Linked DNA regions of Microbaculum marinisediminis. Each later gene encodes a partner of the first gene's protein in a complex. Links are inferred from orthologs where the notes say so. Each region holds a gene or a part of one and is shown in the gene's direction. Other genes may lie near its edges.

Region 1 (3,627 bases):
TATACCGGCCTGCGCGCGGTGTTCATCAACTGCACGCTGAAGCGGTCGCCCGAACCCTCACACACCGAGCGGCTGATGCGCAACGCGGTGGCGATCATGGAGTCCGCCGGCGTCGCGGTGGATGTCCTCAGGGTTGCCGATCACGACGTTGCGTTCGGGATCTATCCGGACATGCGCGAGCACGGCGCGGACCAGGACGCATGGCCGGGGACCTTCTGGCCAAAGGTCGCCGCGGCCGACATCGTGGTCCTGGGAACGCCGATCTGGCTCGGTGAGGAATCGTCGTTGTGCCGCACGGTGATCGAGCGGCTCTATGCCCATTCCGGCCAGCTCAACGACGCCGGCCAGAGCATCTTCTACGGCAAGACCGGCGGCGCCATCGTCACCGGCAACGAAGACGGCATCAAGCACGTGTCGATGACGGTGCTCTACGCGCTGCAGCACATCGGCTTCTCGATCCCGCCCCAGGCGGACTGCGGCTGGATCGGCGAAGCCGGACCGGGCCCCTCCTATGGCGACGACGGCGCCGGCTTCGACAACGCCTTCACCCGTCGCAACACCATCATCATGACGTGGAACCTGATGCACCTTGCCGGACTGCTGAAAGCGAGCGGCGGCTTTCCCACACACGGGAACCAGCGGCCGAAGCTCGACGACAACTGGTTCGGCCACCCGAAACTGGATTCGAAGTGACGCGCACAATGACCACATCCCGCATCGACCGCCGTTTCGCCGCCCTGCACGCCGAGGGCCGCGCCGGGTTCGTCACCTTCGTGATGGCCGGCGATCCCGACTACGTAACCTCGCTGGAGATCGTGAAGGCGCTGCCGGCCGCCGGCGCCGACGTGATCGAGATCGGCATGCCGTTCTCCGATCCGATGGCCGACGGCCCCGCGATCCAGGCCGCCGGACGCCGCGCGCTCGACGGCGGCCAGACGCTGAAGAAGACGCTCGCCATGGTCAGCGCCTTCCGCCAGACCGACGCCGACACGCCGATCGTGCTGATGGGCTACTACAACCCGATCTATTCGTACGGCAACGAGACCTTCCTGGACGACGCCAGGCAGGCCGGCGTCGACGGGCTGATCATCGTCGATCTTCCGCCGGAAGCCGACGACGAGCTGTGCCTCCCTGCGATCGAGCACGGCATCAACTTCGTCCGGCTGGCCACGCCGACGACCGACGACAAGCGCCTGCCGAAGGTGCTCAGCAACACCTCGGGCTTCGTCTACTACGTCTCGATCACCGGCATCACCGGCACCCGGGCGCCGGATGCGGCCGCGGTGTCGTCCGCGGTCGGCCGCATCAAGCGCCACACCGACCTGCCGGTCGCGGTCGGCTTCGGGGTCAAGACGCCGGAACAGGCCGCCGCGATCGCGGCGGGCGCCGACGCGGTGGTGGTCGGGTCGGCCCTGATCGAGGCGGTCAAAGGCTCGCTCAACGCCGACGGCCATGCTACCAATGCGACCGTACCGGCGGTCGCGGAGCTGGTTTCCCGGCTCGCCGAGGGCGTGCGTGCGGGCCGCCCCGTCGCCGCGGAGTGACTTCGCAGAGTGGTTTCGCCGGGTGATTTCGCCATCCGGGTGAAATCACCGCCGAAACAGCATGTGTTAAACGGGTTTAGCGGCCAGGCTTGAAGCTGCCGCGAGAGAGGCTCCCGTGAACTGGATCAACAATTTCGTTCGCCCCAAGATCCGCAGTTTCCTCGAGAAGAAGGAAACGCCGGATAACCTGTGGGTGCAGTGCCCGGAAACGGGCGAGATGGTGTTCCACCGCGACCTGGAATCCAATCTCTATGTCATTCCCGGCTCCGGCCATCACATGCGCATGCCGGCCGAACAGCGTCTCAAGCACCTGTTCGACAACGGCGAGTACGTGCGCATCGACACGCCGGATGTCGCGCCCGATCCGCTGAAGTTCCGCGACGAACGGCGTTATTCCGACCGCATCCGGGATGCCCGCGCCAAGACCGGCGAGCGCGACGCGGTGCGGATCGCCTACGGCACGCTGGACGCGCTTCCGGTGACCGCCGGGGTGCAGGACTTCGAGTTCATGGGCGGCTCGCTGGGCATGGCGGCCGGCGAGGCGGTCATCACCGGCTTCGAGACGGCGGCGGAGCGGCAGACGCCGTTCATCCTGTTCGCAGCCTCCGGCGGCGCGCGCATGCAGGAAGGCATCCTGTCGCTGATGCAGATGCCCCGCACCACGGTCGCGGCCGAGAAGCTGCGCGAGGCGGGCCTGCCCTATATCGTCGTGCTCACCCATCCGACCACGGGCGGCGTCACCGCGTCCTATGCCATGATCGGCGACATCCACATCGCCGAGCCGGGCGCGCTGATCGGCTTCGCCGGGCCGCGCGTCATCGAGCAGACGATCCGCGAGAAGCTGCCGGCCGGGTTCCAGCGCAGCGAATACCTGCTGAAGCACGGCATGGTCGACATGGTGGTGCATCGCCACGACCTGCGGGCGACGCTGAGCCGCGTCTGCCGGATCCTCATGAAGGCGCCGTCGCTGGGCGAGGCGGCGCCGGTCACCGGCGTGCCGGATGCCGAGGCGGCCGCGCTGCCGCCGCCGATGGCCGAAGCCGCCGACTGAGTCCGCCGACTGGCCCCGCTGACGGTGCCCGGAAACGACCCTATATAGGCCCGCATCGCGCCAGCCCCCAGTCCCCCCGGTCCCGGGGCCGGGATCTTGAAGAGTTCGAGATGTTCAAGTCCGACGCAATCCTCGAGCGGCTCGCCGAGCTGCATCCGCGCAAGATCGACCTGTCTCTCGACAGGATGTACCGGATCCTGGAGCGTCTCGGGAATCCGCAGCTGAAGCTGCCGCCGGTCGTCCATATCGCCGGCACCAACGGCAAAGGCTCGACGGCGGCCTATCTGCGCGCCATGCACGAGGCGGCCGGCCACGGCGTCCACGTCTACACCTCGCCGCATCTGGTCCGCTTCCACGAGCGCGTGCGCCTCGCCGATCCGGCCGGCGGCAGCACCTATGTGCCGGAAGCCGAACTGGCCGCCGCGCTGGAGGAATGCGAGACGGCGAACGGCGGCGAGCCGATCACCATCTTCGAGATCACCACGGCGGCGGCGTTCCTGATCTTCTCGCGCCACCCCGCCGACATCCTGCTCCTGGAAGTGGGGCTCGGTGGCCGGCTCGACGCCACCAACGTGGTCGACAATCCGGTCGCGACCGTCATCACGCCGATCTCGATGGACCACGCCGCCTATCTCGGCGACACGATCGAGCTGATCGCCGCGGAGAAGGCCGGCATCATCAAGCAGGGTGTGCCCTGCGTCGTCTCCGCCCAGCCGCGCGCGGTCGAGGCGGTGATCGCGCGCGCCGCCGCCCGGCTGCGCGCGCCGCTGTCGATCTCCGGCCAGGACTGGCACGTCGGCGAGGAGCGCGGCCGGCTCGTCTATCAGGACGAGAGCGGGCTGATGGACCTGCCGCTGCCGCGGCTGGTCGGCCGCCACCAGTTCGAGAACGCCGGCACGGCGATCGCCACGCTGCGCTACCTGCCGACCACGGTCGACGAAAAGGCCATCGCCACCGGGATGCAGACCGTCGAATGGCCGGCGCGGCTGCAGCCGCTCACGAGCGGGCCGATCGTAGAGGCGGCTCCGCCCG
Region 2 (3,457 bases), on another replicon or contig:
GCAGCCCTAGAGGGCCGGCGATGGCCGCGGCCCGTCCTTCGGATCGTTCCCGCACGAGCTCTGGCACCGGCTCTGGCGTCGGCTCCGGCGCCGTCGTCGAGGCTTTCCTGGAAATGATCGCCGCCGAACGGCTCGCCTCGCAGAACACCCTCGATGCCTATCGCCGGGACCTGGAGGACTTCGCCGGTTTCGCCGGCGAACGCCGCGCGCGGGTCGATGCGGCCGATGACCGGCTCGTGCGCGCCTATCTCGGCGACCTGGAGGCGCGCGGCTTCGCCGCCACATCGCAGCAGCGGCGCCTGTCGGCGCTGCGCCAGTTCTATCGCTTCCTGGTCGAGAGTGGGCATCGCGAGGACGATCCGACCCGAACGCTCGACAGCCCGAAGCGCGGCCGGCCGCTGCCCAAGATTCTGAGCCAGGACCAGGTGACGGCGCTGCTCGAGCGGGCGGCGAGCGAAGCCTGCGACGGGGAGGCCTCGAAATCCAAGCGGCTGCGCGCGGCGCGCATGCGATGCATGCTGGAGCTGCTCTACGCGACGGGCCTGCGCGTCTCCGAACTGACGGGCCTGCCGGCCTCGGCGGGACGCGGCGACCGGCCCGTGCTGGCGGTGATCGGCAAGGGCGGGCGCGAGCGGCTGGTGCCGCTGACGGATGCGGCCCGCGAGGCGCTCGCGGACTGGGACGCGGCGAAAAGGGATGCCGGATTGACCGGACGCTGGCTGTTTCCCGCCGATTCCGACACGGGCCATCTGACGCGGCAGGCCTTCGGCCGCGATCTCAAGGGGCTGGCGGCGCGTGCCGGCTTGCCGTCGGCGAAGGTTTCGCCGCACGTCCTGCGCCACGCCTTCGCCAGCCACCTGCTGGAAAACGGCGCCGATCTGCGCGTCGTGCAGCAGCTTCTCGGTCACGCCGACATCTCGACGACGCAGATTTATACCCACGTGCTGGAAGAACGCCTGAAACGCGTGATGTCGGACCATCACCCACTGGCCGACCGGGGTGGCCGGGCGCGCTGACGGGCCGGGTGGGGGTGCGTCAGGCGCACGCTTGACACGGCATACGCGGAAAGCCAGTTTCCGTCGGCCCCGATGGGCAGGTAAAGAGAACCCATGAAAGTCTATCTGGATTTCGAAAAACCGGTCGCCGACCTGGAAGGCAAGCTTGCCGAGCTGCGTGCCATAGAGGAAGGCGAGGGCGGCGTCGGCATCGCCGACGAGATCGCCCGCCTGCAGACCAAGGCCGACCAGGCGCTGCGCGAGATTTACGGCAAGCTGACGCCCTGGCAGAAGACCCAGGTCGCGCGCCATCCCGGGCGGCCGCATACGCTCGACTATATCGGGCGGCTGATCGAGGACTTCACGCCGCTTGCCGGGGATCGCCAGTACGGCGAGGACGAAGCGCTTATCGGCGGTCTCGGGCGTTTCCGCGGCCAGTCGGTGATGGTGATGGGCCATGAGAAGGGCTCGGACACCGAGAGCAGGCTGAAGCACAATTTCGGCATGGCCCGTCCCGAAGGTTATCGCAAGGCGGTGCGGCTGATGGAAATGGCCGACCGGTTCGACGTTCCGGTGATCGCCTTCATCGATACCGCCGGTGCCTATCCCGGCGTCGGCGCCGAAGAGCGCGGCCAGGCAGAGGCGATCGCGCGGGGAATCGACGCCTGCCTCACGCTCGGCACGCCGAACGTCTCGGTGGTCATCGGCGAGGGCGGGTCCGGCGGCGCGGTCGCGATCGCCGTGACCAACCAGGTGCTGATGCTGGAGCATTCGATCTACACCGTGGCCTCGCCGGAGGCTTCGGCGTCGATTCTGTGGCGGGATTCTTCACGCGCGGCCGACGCGGCGACGGCGATGAAGGTCACGGCGACGGATCTGAAGCGTTTCAACATTATCGACACGATAATTTCCGAACCCGTCGGAGGAGCGCATCGCCAGCCCGAAGAAGCTATCGAATCAGCTGGTCGGGCCATCGAATCGGCTTTGAAGGACTTCGCAGGGCTCGATTCCGATGAAATTCGGCGTAGACGCCGCGAAAAGTTCATCGCGATGGGCCGGACTCTTTAACCACAGTCGAACCGCGATCGGTGCACTGCCATCGTTTCGCCGCTAAATTACGGTTGCGATAGCCGGGTCCGTCGGCGCAAAATCGTTGACGTCGGTTCAGGCGGTAAACGAAGTCTTAACGCTATCGGCCCAAATTGAGCGGTACGGTAGTCTCTGTGTACGGATTTTCGGACCACCACATGATCACGCTTCGCCATTCCCGCATAGCGCTTGTTTCCCTCTCGCTCCTGGCCGTCGGCGGCTGCATGGACGAGCAGTTGGGCGGCGCCAAGCATCTGCAGCCGCTCAGCTACGCCACCTTGCAAGAGCTCGAAGACAAGGGCATGCGCAAGGAAGACCCCCTCGTCGTGCGGATCTACAAGGAAGAAAGCACGCTGGAGGTCTGGAAGCCGGGCAAGGACGGCCGCTTCGCCCTGTTCAAGACCTACGACATCTGCAAATGGTCCGGTGAGCTCGGCCCGAAGCGAAAAGAAGGCGACCGGCAGGCGCCGGAGGGCTTCTATACGGTCGCGCCGGGGCAGATGAACCCGAATTCCAGCTATTATCTGTCGTTCAACATCGGTTATCCCAATGCCTATGACAAGGCGCTGGGGCGTACCGGCACGCACCTGATGGTGCACGGCGCCTGCTCGTCGGCGGGCTGCTACGCGATGACCGACGAGACGATCGCCGAGGTCTACGCGCTTGCCCGCGATTCCTTCCGGGGCGGCCAGCGCGAATTCCAGGTGCAGGCCTATCCTTTCCGCATGACGCCGGCCAACATGGCGCGCCATGCCGGCAATCCCAACATGCCGTTCTGGAAGACGCTCAAGGAAGGCAGCGACCACTTCGAGGTCACCGGCGTTCCGCCCAAGGTCGGCGTTTGCGGGAGCGACTACGTGTTCAACGCCAAGCCGGCCAATCCGAACCAGAAGCTGATCGCCAACGCCCGCTGCCCGCAGCTCGACGTGCCCGACACCATCGAGGTCGCCGTCGCCGCGAAGAAGATGCGTGACGAAACCGCCTTCCAGGTGGCGCTTGCCGAACTCAAGATGCAGGAGCAGCAGTCGTCGGCGCGCTCCAACGTCATCATGACCGCTTCGCTCGAGGAGCAGGGCGACGCGGCGAACACGTCCGACGCCAAGGCCGACGAAGTGCTCGGCAAGCAGGTCGCCGAGGCCGAGACGCCTGCCGAAACGAAACCGGCCGAGTCCGACTTCGCCTTGACCGGAAACCCGGCGCTGGCCGATGCCGACGCCGGCAACGGTTCCTCCGTCGCCACCGCCTTCTCGGGCGTCTGGGGCAAGCTGGTGGGGATCACCGGCGGGCTGCGCAGCCTCGGCAACGTCAAAGGCAACGAGGCGGCTGCCGAACCGGATCCGGATGCGGATCCGATCACCACGGGCACCGTGCCG
Region 3 (3,623 bases), on another replicon or contig:
TGGGAGCTCAAGGGCGATCTCCTGGTGAAGTCGGGCAAGCCGCGCGAGGCGATCGCGCCGTATCAGAAAGCCGTGGCGCTGGCCCCCAATCCCGGTCTCATCAAGGTCTCGCTGGGCGGTGCGCTGGTCGCGGCGAACGATCCGGCGCTGCTGAACGAGGGAATCAAGTACCTGAACGGCGGCCTGCAGGAAGAACCGGACTTCGTTACCGGCTACCGCCATCTCGCCATCGCCTACGGCCGCGCAGGGCGCGTGCCCGAGGCGGAACTCGCCACGGCACAGGAACATTTCAAGCGCGGCGACTACGAGATGGCACAGCGGTTCGCGCAGCGCGCCAAGCAGGGTCTGAAAACCGGGTCGCCTGCTTGGCTGCGTGCTGACGATATTTTGACATACAAGCCGCCGCGGTCGTGATAAGCGGACCGTGACAACGCGACTTTAAGCTACGGGACACGCAACATGACGAGAACGCCCATCGTTCTTTCCGCCCTCGCCCTGATCGTGGCCGTGGTTGCGGCGGTCGGAGCCTTCCAGGACAAACCGGCGCCGGGCCTCGACGCAGCCGCCGTCGCCGCGATGATCGACGAGAAAGTCGCCGGTCTCGAGAAGGAGACGGCGGGCGACGACGCCGCGCAAACGCCCGCTGAGCAAACGTCGACGCTCGACGCCGAAACGATCGGCCCGGTGGTTCGTGACTACATGATCGCGAACCCGGACATCCTCGAGGAGATGCTTGCCGCGCTCGAGACGAAGCGGCAGGAGGACGAGGTCTCGGCCCGGTCGGAGGCACTGACGGCGAATCGGGACGCGATCTTCAATTCGCCCAACTCGCCGGTCGTCAACAATCCGACGGGCGACGTGACGCTGGTCGAGTTCTTCGATTACAACTGCGGCTATTGCAAGCGGATGCTTCCCGCCATGATGGACCTCATGAAGACCGACCCGAACCTGCGGGTTGTCTTCAAGGAGTGGCCGGTGCTGTCCGAGGGGTCGGGCGAAGCCGCCCGTATCGCGCTCGGCGTTCTCAAGGTCGCACCGGAGAAGTATCTTGATTTCCACGTGGATTTGATGGCGCAGCCCGGCGGGGGCGACGGGATCGGCCAGAAGGAAGCGCTCGCGGTGGTCGAAAAGCTCGGCCTGGACAAGGATGCTGTCATCGCTGCCTCCAAGGACCCCGCGGTGGACGAACAGATCTCGGAGAACTACAAGATCGCCGAAGCGCTCGGCTTGCGCGGAACGCCTTCCTATGTGATCGGCGACGACGTGATCCCCGGCGCCGTCAGCTTCGAGGAGCTAGAGAGTAAAATCGCCAAGGCCCGAAAGGAGGCCTGCCAGACCTGCTGACCGCGACGGTTTGCGCTGGCGAAACCTAGAATCCGGGGATTTCCCCAAAAACACGCACCAGTCCGTTCGGACGCGATTTGCGGATTGCGTTCGAACGGCTATGTATGGTCTTCCGTCTCCAAAGCGGAAGCAATGACACGATCGGGCTGCCGAGCGGCGGTCGGCAGGATATCAAGATGGCAAAATCCGACCGGGATATAGACCAGACCCTCATTCGCGAACTGGCGGCGCTGCTGAGCGAGACCGATCTGAGCGAGATCGAGATCGAGCAGCAAGGGCTGCGGGTCCGCGTGGCACGCACCGTCTCCGTGGTCGCCGGCGCGGCACCGGCTATCGCAGCCGCCCTGCCGGCCGCTTCCGCCGGACAGGCACCGAGCGCGGGAGCCAGCGCCGAGACCGGTCTGAAGCCCGGCACGGTCACGTCGCCGATGGTGGGAACCGCCTATCGCGCGCCCGAGCCCGGAGCTGCGCCTTTCATTGAAGTCGGGGCCAGCGTTCGCGAGGGCCAGACGCTGGTCATCGTCGAAGCCATGAAGACGATGAACCAGATCCCGGCGCCGAAAGCCGGCACCGTTACAGCGATCCTCGTCGAGGACGGTCAGCCGGTCGAATACGGCGAACCTCTCGTCGTGATCGAATAGTCCGCACTCGACACATCCAACGGGCGCTCGCGCGTGTTCGACAAGGTCCTCATCGCCAATCGGGGTGAAATCGCCCTCCGGGTGCTTCGCGCCTGCAAGGAGCTCGGCATTTCGACCGTCGCCGTCCATTCGACCGCCGACGCGAATGCCATGCATGTGCGCCTAGCCGACGAAAGCGTGTGCATCGGCCCGCCTCCCGCGCGCGACAGCTATCTCAACATCCCGGCGCTGCTCTCGGCTTGCGAGATCACCGGCGCCGACGCGGTGCATCCCGGCTACGGGTTCCTCTCCGAGAACGCCCGCTTCGCCGAAATCCTGCGCGCCCACGACATCGCCTTCATCGGCCCCTCGCCCGAGCACATCCGCATCATGGGCGACAAGATCGAGGCCAAGCGCACCGCGAAGCGGCTCGGCATTCCCGTCGTGCCCGGTTCCGACGGTGCGGTGAAAGACGACAAGGAAGCCGCGCGGATCGCAGCCGAGATCGGCTACCCCGTCCTCGTCAAGGCTGCCGCCGGCGGCGGTGGACGCGGCATGAAGGTCGCGCGCTCGGCCGACGATATCTCCGAAGCCGTGAGCACGGCGCGCTCGGAAGCGAAGGCGGCGTTCGGCGACGACGCGCTCTATATCGAGAAGTACCTCGAACGGCCGCGCCATATCGAGATCCAGGTCTTCGGCGACGGACAGGGCGGCGGCATTCATCTGGGCGAGCGCGACTGCTCGCTGCAGCGCCGCCACCAGAAGGTCTGGGAAGAGGCCCCCTCCCCGGGAATCAACGCAAAGGAGCGGGCGGAGATCGGCCAGCGGGTCGCCAGCGCCATCGCCGAACTGGGCTATTCCGGCGCGGGGACCGTGGAATTCCTGTACGAGAACGGAGAATTCTACTTCATCGAGATGAATACCCGCCTGCAGGTCGAGCATCCGGTCACCGAGATGATCACCGGCATCGACCTGGTCAACGAGCAGATCCGCGTCGCCTCGGGCGGAACGCTGTCGGTCAAGCAATCCGACATCACCTTCGGCGGCCACGCCATCGAATGTCGCATCAACGCCGAGGACCCGGCGACGTTCCGGCCCTCGCCGGGCAAGATCAACTACTACTATCCCCCCGGCGGCCTGGGCGTGCGCGTCGATTCGGCCGTCTATCAGGGCTATTCGATCCCGCCCTACTACGACAGCCTGATCGGCAAGCTGATCGTGCACGGCAAGACCCGCAACGAATGCCTGATGCGGCTGCACCGCGCGCTCGGCGAGTTCGTCGTCGACGGCATTTCCACGACGATCCCCCTGTTCCAGCGGCTGCTGGACCAGACCGATATCGTCGACGGCAACTACGACATCCATTGGCTGGAACGCTTCCTGGCGGCCAACCAGCAGGAAGACTGAGTCAGGCCGGGCCCCGTCCGGTATTGGACGGGCAGCCGCCAGCCCCTAAGTTTCCGCTATGACCACGCCCGACGATCTGTCGCTTTCGATCACCCCGCAGGTTGTGCTGAAGGCGTATGCCTGCGGCATCTTCCCGATGGCCGAGAGCGCGGAAGACCCGAGCCTTTACTGGATCGAACCGCGCGAGCGGGGAATTCTGCCGCTCGACGGGTTCCATATTTCCCGCAGCCTCGCCCGCACGGTGCGCCGTGA

The links. The genes of interacting proteins can lie anywhere in the genome.
Region 2: the proteins of accD (region 1) and MUB46_RS06345 are in contact, whole or in part, in a solved structure (PDB 8UXZ), measured with the Escherichia coli proteins. The link is inferred for Microbaculum marinisediminis from one-to-one orthologs.
Region 3: the proteins of accD (region 1) and accB are in contact, whole or in part, in a solved structure (PDB 8UXZ), measured with the Escherichia coli proteins. The link is inferred for Microbaculum marinisediminis from one-to-one orthologs.

What each region holds. Positions count from the first base shown.
Region 1 is NZ_JALIDZ010000007.1:31,933-35,559, forward strand. What follows is about bases 643-3,627. They hold accD (acetyl-CoA carboxylase, carboxyltransferase subunit beta), read left to right. Parts: upstream 643-1,659; coding sequence 1,660-2,595; downstream 2,596-3,627. Other genes in these bases: MUB46_RS15635 (flavodoxin family protein), read left to right, coding at 643-693; trpA (tryptophan synthase subunit alpha), read left to right, coding at 702-1,544; MUB46_RS15650 (bifunctional folylpolyglutamate synthase/dihydrofolate synthase), read left to right, coding at 2,706-3,627. Also shown: more of MUB46_RS15635, read left to right, coding at 1-642.
Region 2 is NZ_JALIDZ010000003.1:39,005-42,461, forward strand. What follows is about bases 272-3,086. They hold MUB46_RS06345 (acetyl-CoA carboxylase carboxyltransferase subunit alpha), read left to right. Parts: upstream 272-1,109; coding sequence 1,110-2,063; downstream 2,064-3,086. Other genes in these bases: MUB46_RS06340 (site-specific tyrosine recombinase XerD), read left to right, coding at 272-1,016; MUB46_RS06350 (L,D-transpeptidase family protein), read left to right, coding at 2,243-3,086. In the rest of the region: MUB46_RS06335 (histidine kinase), read left to right, coding at 1-10; more of MUB46_RS06340, read left to right, coding at 21-271; more of MUB46_RS06350, read left to right, coding at 3,087-3,457. UniProt on the Escherichia coli protein: Component of the acetyl coenzyme A carboxylase (ACC) complex. First, biotin carboxylase catalyzes the carboxylation of biotin on its carrier protein (BCCP) and then the CO(2) group is transferred by the carboxyltransferase to acetyl-CoA to form malonyl-CoA.
Region 3 is NZ_JALIDZ010000006.1:233,057-236,679, reverse strand. The notes cover bases 272-3,252. They hold accB (acetyl-CoA carboxylase biotin carboxyl carrier protein), read left to right. Parts: upstream 272-1,520; coding sequence 1,521-1,985; downstream 1,986-3,252. Other genes in these bases: accC (acetyl-CoA carboxylase biotin carboxylase subunit), read left to right, coding at 2,019-3,252; MUB46_RS14845 (DsbA family protein), read left to right, coding at 460-1,344; MUB46_RS14850 (M48 family metalloprotease), read left to right, coding at 272-414. In the rest of the region: more of MUB46_RS14850, read left to right, coding at 1-271; more of accC, read left to right, coding at 3,253-3,371; aat (leucyl/phenylalanyl-tRNA--protein transferase), read left to right, coding at 3,430-3,623. UniProt on the Escherichia coli protein: This protein is a component of the acetyl coenzyme A carboxylase complex; first, biotin carboxylase catalyzes the carboxylation of the carrier protein and then the transcarboxylase transfers the carboxyl group to form malonyl-CoA.